One region of the Phyllobacterium sp. CL33Tsu genome, then DNA from elsewhere that is predicted to be linked to it. Evidence: riboswitches for the same ligand, from Rfam matches in the RefSeq annotation. Region 1 holds a riboswitch; the other holds the start of a gene.

Region 1 (3,206 bases):
AACAAGCGCGGTGAAGGCCAGCAAAGCGGCGCCGAAAAGCTTGGCCTGTGGGCGCCTCAATTCCATCAACCAGCAAAATCCTTACTCAAAAAATGACACACATTACGCCCGCAGGCATGGAGACACATCCCCACGGATTGTTAAAAATCCTCTCCCGAGCTTAAGAAATTGATAACATGCCGGTCAGGGTGGGCCAACCCGCTAAGACCACGCTCTGGGCGCCTAGGGGTTTTCTTGTGGCCATATCGCCACAGAACTCTGCCGGGTGCGGATCACTTTTTGTTAGAACAATGCAACAGACCGGCTTGAAACGACGAAGCGCCGGTCAGGCCGGCGCTTCTGCAGTTCAATTATTCCGCGGCGGCCAGCCACTCCGATTGCCCGGTTTTTTCCGCCGGCATCGCCGCGCTGATATGACCGGCAACGATCTCCGCAGTTGCAGCCGAGAGCGTCCAGCCAAGATGGCCATGTCCCGTATTGTAGAAGACACCTGGCCGCTTGCCGCTGCCGACGCGCGGCAGCATGTTCGGCATCATCGGGCGAAGGCCAGCCCACGGCACCACATTCGATGTATCCATGCCCGGGAAGAGATCGCGGCTCCAACCGACCAGCGGCTTGACGCGGTCGTGACGGATGTCACGGTTTTCGCCATTGTACTCGGCGGTGCCGGCGACACGCAGCCGTCCCGCGCCGAGCCGGCTGGTGACGATTTTGGCATCGTCATCAAGCAAACTCACCCACGGCGCTGCCGTACGGCTTGCCTCGTCACCGAGGTTGATGGTGATCGAGTATCCCTTGACCGGATAGATGTTGACCCTGTCGCCAAGCTGCGCAGCAAATTTGCGGCTGGCAATGCCGGCACAGATGACGATCGCATCGAAGCGCTCGCTCTCGACCGGCGAAAGCGCCTGTGAGGCGCTGTTCCAGGCAACAACGATGCCATCCTTCTCATGCCTCAGCGTCTGCACATTGGCGTCGCCTACGAAGCGAACGCCACGGCGCGTCGATGCTTCGGCAAGGCCCCGGGTGAACTTGTGGATGTCGCCCGTCGAATCTGAGGGCGTGAAAAAGCCGCCATGGAACGTGCCGTCGAGCGCTGGTTCGATGTGGTGAATTTCTTCGTTCGTGACCGAGCGGCGGTCTAGGCCCCCTGCTTCAAGCAGCTTGTTGACCTTGACGGCATGGTCGTAGCCATACTTCGAACGATAGATATGCAGGATGCCGCGCTTCTCGAGGTCGAAATCGATGTTCTCTTCGGCAGCGATTTCGAACATGCGCTTGCGCGCCTCGATGGCGAGTCTGGTTGTCGCTATCGTGTTCTTCTCATAGTGCGGAATGTTCATGACGAACTCCGCCATCCACGAATATTTGTGCCACGATGGCTTTGGATTCATGAGCAGCGGCGCATCCTTGCGCAGCATCCACTTCATGCCCTTGAGCACGGTGCCCCAACTGTTCCAGACTTCGGCATTCGACGCCGAAAGCTGGCCGCCATTGGCAAACGACGTCTCCATCGCCGCGTAGCGGTTGCGATCAAAAACGGTGACGGTGTGCCCCTGGCGGGCAAGCGCATAGGCGGTGGTGACGCCGGTGATACCAGCGCCGATAATGGCGATCGAGGTCATGGCAGTTAGTCCTTCAGCACAAATGGTTCCAGTTTCGCCGCGAGCGGCACGAAACCCCATCTGTCACGGGACCTGAGAGTTTGGCCCTTACGCACCTGCCGGATGTTTGCCATCCCTTGTCTCGGCTGCGTTACCGGCTTGCGCCGGTCAGGGCTTTCTCCTTCGGTGGGCGAAGCCTTCGAAGCCACGCCACTCTCCAGATGTCCGACGCTAGTCTGGTCCTTTTGCCTGAGAGTTTCCGGGGCGGTTGCTCCATCGGCGCCGGTTTTACCGGTCTCTCCCAGATAGCCTGTGCGAACGGGCTGCTTATATCGCAACCGCGAGACGAGAACAACTGGCTAACGAAGCCCGGACCCATTATGTTGATTGCACCAGTTCAGACCACCGGAGCAGATAAATGAAACCCGTCTTCCTGCAGCTGCAGTGCTTCCCCGGCAAGACCTATGAGGTCGCAGCTGCCCTCTACGAGCGTGAAATCGTATCGGAGCTTTATTCGACAAGCGGCGATTATGACCTCCTAGCAAAGATCTACATCGCCGAGGACAAGGACGTCGGCAAGTTCATCAACGACAACGTGCTCGGAATTCCGGGAATTGCCCGTTCCTTGACGACGATGACTTTCACGGCGTTTTGAACGCGAGCCCCGAGACATTACGTCCCGTTTCGGGCAGAGATGAAGTCCACTATGAAATAAATGCAACAATTTGCACGCCCCGCAGGAAACAAATGCCATTTTGCCATCGGCTCTGTTTGTCTGTAGAGATGCTTTTTCGACCACGACCATCAGGATGATCCCAAATGCCTCCCTATCGTTCACGCACAACCACACATGGCCGCAACATGGCTGGTGCCCGCGGGCTCTGGCGCGCGACCGGAATGAAGGACGAGGATTTCGGCAAGCCGATTATTGCAGTGGTCAATTCCTTTACACAGTTCGTTCCCGGCCACGTCCATCTCAAGGATCTCGGCCAGCTCGTTGCGCGCGAGATCGAAAGTGCGGGCGGCGTCGCCAAGGAATTCAATACGATCGCTGTCGATGACGGCATCGCCATGGGCCATGACGGCATGCTCTATTCGCTGCCTTCGCGCGAGATCATCGCCGACAGCGTCGAATATATGGTCAACGCCCATTGCGCCGATGCGATGGTATGCATCTCCAATTGCGACAAGATCACCCCCGGCATGCTGATGGCTGCGCTGCGCCTCAACATCCCCGTCGTCTTTGTTTCCGGCGGCCCGATGGAAGCCGGCAAGGTCGTTTGGGGCGACAAGGAAAAGAAGCTCGATCTCGTCGATGCCATGGTAGCGGCGGCCGACGACCGCATTTCCGACGAGGAAGTCCAGGTCATCGAGCGCTCGGCGTGCCCGACCTGCGGTTCGTGCTCCGGCATGTTCACCGCCAATTCGATGAACTGCCTCACCGAGGCACTAGGCCTGTCGCTGCCTGGCAATGGTTCGACGCTCGCCACCCATGCGGACCGCCGCCGCCTCTTCGTCGAGGCCGGCCATCTCGTCGTCGATCTCGCTCGTCGCTACTACGAACAGGATGACGAAACCGTCTTGCCGCGCGCGGTTGCCTCG
Region 2 (3,206 bases), on a different contig from region 1:
TCGTCAAGCAAGGACGCCGACGCGACCGGTAAGCCGGTCAATTCGGTCACGAGGGTCTGGAAATGGAATAGAAGCTCCAGCCTGCCCTGACTTATTTCTGATTGGTACGGCGTATAGGCCGTGTACCAGGCAGGGTTTTCGAAAAGGTTGCGCTGGATAACCGCTGGCACATGCGTCCCGTGATAGCCTTGCCCGATGAAGCTCTTGTGGGTCTTGTTCTGCGCCATCTTAGCCGAAAGTTCAGCGAGCGCTTCGGCCTCATTCACTGCTTCGGGAATGTCGAGGGGACGCTCGAGCCGAATGGACTTCGGTACCGCCTGGGAGATGAGCGTTTCGAGGGAGGGAATGCCAACTGCCGCCAGCATGGCACGCGAGCCCTGAAGGCTTGGCCCGATGTGGCGGTCGGTGAACGGAAAGATGCCCTTGTTCTGCATGATAATCAGCCGATAATTGCTTTGTAGCCGGCTTCGTCGAGAAGGCCGGTCAATTGGTTGGTATCCGCAAGCTTCATTTTCCACAGCCAGCCATCGCCGGCCGCCGAAGAATTGACCAGGGCTGGGTCGCTGGCTGCCGCCTCATTGACCTCTGTCACTTCGCCGTCGACCGGCGCGTAGACGTCCGAAGCGGCCTTGACCGACTCGACGACGACGGCAGCATCGCCCTTTGCAAGCGTTTGCCCGACTTCCGGCAATTGCACGAAAACGAGATCGCCCAACTGGTCCTGCGCATGGTCGGTAATGCCGACTGTCGCAATCCCGTCTTCAACGCGCAGCCATTCATGATCTTCAGTGAAATAAGTGACAGCCATTTCAATTATCCTTTGTGGTAACGATGGGTAACGAAGGGAAGCGGGTGGACATGCAGCGCGATGCGGCTGCCGCGTATCTCAGCAAATACCTGTGAGTCAGTCGTTGCGAGTGCCTTCTCGACATAGCCGATGGCAACCGGGTGGCCCGCCGACGGACCATATCCACCCGAGGTAACGATGCCGACAGGGTTGCCGCCGGCATCGACAAGTGTCGCGCCGGATCTGACAGGTTGGCGCCCCTCGGGCTTCAGGCCGACGCGCTTGCGCCCTGACCCGGCGGCGAGCTTGGCCTGTAGCGCTTCAGATCCGATAAAGCCGCCCTGACCCCGGACTTGCTTCGATATGGCCCAGGTAAGCCCCGCATCGACCGGATCGATTTCCGGCGTAATGTCCTGGCCATGCAGGCATAGGCCGGCCTCGAGCCGCAGGCTGTCGCGCGCGGCGAGCCCAATCCATGTCACGCGGTCGTCCGCGAGAAGCTTGGCGACGAGTGCGCGGGCGTCCGCTTCCGGAAGGCCGATCTCAAAACCATCTTCGCCCGTATAACCCGAGCGGCTCATGAACCAGCCAGGCTGAGGCTCGTACCCGTGCATGAACTCAAGATCGGTGCCAGCAATGCTTGCCTTCTGCAAAACATCTGCGGCCTGCGGGCCCTGAATTGCCAGAAACACGCGGTCAAGGGCATTGATGCTGGCTTTGAAATCCTTGGCGAGGTCGCGCAGATGCGCCTCATCCACGGCGGCATTGCCGGCATTGGCGGCAACCACGAAGCGTTCGTCGCCGAGCCGCGTGACGATCAGGTCGTCGATAATCCCAGCCTGTTCATTGAGAAAGAAAGTATATTTTGACTGACCGGTCGCGAGCGAGCCCGCGTAGAGCGGACAGGCACGGGACAGGAGCGCCGCGGCACCCTTCCCGGCGATCTCGAAAAGCTGCATATGCGAGATATCGAACAAGCCCGCCTTTTCGCGCGTATGCAGATGTTCCTTCATTACGCCGAGCGGATAGGTGATCGGCATCGACCAGCCGGCAAAGCCGCCGAAGCGCGCATTTGCCGCTTCGTGCAGGTCGCCAAGTGGCAGCGATTTCAGTTCGTCGGTTTCAGGATTGACTTCAGCGCCCATTTTTACTCCAGAGACATGCAAAGACCTCCGCCACAGCGACGGAATGATGCTTTACCCCTCTGTCGGAAGCCTGAGAGACTCGCTCGCGGCGCCTTGGCACCGGCTGAACTTACACCTTCGGCGCGGGGTTTCCCCCGACTTTCCAGAGTTGCCTTATCGGCTTGCGGTTCCTGGTACCTGAGAGATTTCGGGCGATTTCCCCTTCGGTGGACCGGCGCATTCGCACACTGGCCACTCTCCCGCAAGCTGACAGGGCCTTGCCTTCTTGCAAATCACAAGGCCCTCGACGTTCCGAACATATCGCACCGCACATGGCCTGTCATCGCCCTAAAAGCAGATTTGACGCTTTACGGACAGAATTTGTCTATATGAGAACATTCAGCTTGGCCATGGCTTGACCAAGCTAGCCTCCCCGACTCTTTTACCGCTCAGGAAATAAAGGCCAGGATTCGAAGAAGGCCGCCGCTGAAGTGGCTTTGATTGTCGATGCATACATGGCCCCTTCCTAGGTACGAGCGTACGAGCAGAATGCCGAGGCCAACAGAGTGCTGCGCCAGCTGAGGGCGCACTGGCGATCAATCAAAACATGCCCTTGCAACGCTGGGTAGGCGCCTTGCAACTGCGGCCCGTGCGGAAAATATCGAGGTTCTAGGCCCGCTGCGCCACGAGTTTTGACTGCTTACCGCGCGGGCGCACAAGGGCCATGACGCCGAGGCTTTGGCCCTTTCCCCGAACCGCATGAGTACCGAGATTGTTGCTGCGAATACCGTCGGGCAGCGTCAGCCGCGCGGCAAGATCGCTTGAGATCAGCACCGGCGTGTTCAAACTGCGGCAAAGCTGTTCGAGCCGTGCCGTCGTGTTTACCGTATCGCCGAAATAGGTGATCTTGTGATGGTCCACCCCGATCTCGGCAGTAACCACCGGCCCACCATGCAAGGCGGCGCGCAGACGCGGCACGCGGCCGAATTCACTCAGCCACTTTTCCGAGTTTGCCTCGATTACATCGATGATGTCGAAGATACATGCGACGCAGTCGGCATTGCGCAGGCCCCGCTGCATCGGCCAGGTAATGATCGCAGCATCGCCAACATAGTCGTCGATGGTCCCGTTGTGCCGCCGGACGGGTCCTGCAAACGCGGCAAAGAGCGCGCCGAGGAACTGCTGCGCCCGCAGATCGCCGAACTCTTCGGCAAAGGTCGTCGAACCGACCAGATCGACGAAGAGAAAGATGCGCTCCTCCTCGATCGGTTTGCGATAGCGCCCGATCAGGAGGT

Evidence for each region. A riboswitch is a leader RNA that binds a small molecule or an ion and turns the genes downstream of it on or off. The one in region 1 is predicted to bind glycine.
Region 2: it holds a riboswitch for glycine, as region 1 does, so the genes downstream of both, gcvT (glycine cleavage system aminomethyltransferase GcvT) here and BM074_RS06225 (D-amino acid dehydrogenase) in region 1, are expected to answer to the same signal.

The regions. Positions count from the first base shown of each region.
Region 1 is NZ_FORJ01000001.1:1,282,809-1,286,014, forward strand. It holds gene BM074_RS06220 (autotransporter assembly complex protein TamA) at 1-66, opposite strand, end outside; gene BM074_RS06225 (D-amino acid dehydrogenase) at 351-1,625, opposite strand; glycine riboswitch at 1,832-1,918, opposite strand; gene BM074_RS06230 (Lrp/AsnC ligand binding domain-containing protein) at 2,023-2,259, shown strand; gene ilvD (dihydroxy-acid dehydratase) at 2,424-3,206, shown strand, end outside.
Region 2 is NZ_FORJ01000007.1:1,829-5,034, reverse strand. It holds gene gcvP (aminomethyl-transferring glycine dehydrogenase) at 1-434, opposite strand, end outside; gene gcvH (glycine cleavage system protein GcvH) at 440-808, opposite strand; gene gcvT (glycine cleavage system aminomethyltransferase GcvT) at 814-1,932, opposite strand; glycine riboswitch at 2,087-2,184, opposite strand; gene BM074_RS19740 (adenylate/guanylate cyclase domain-containing protein) at 2,581-3,206, opposite strand, start outside.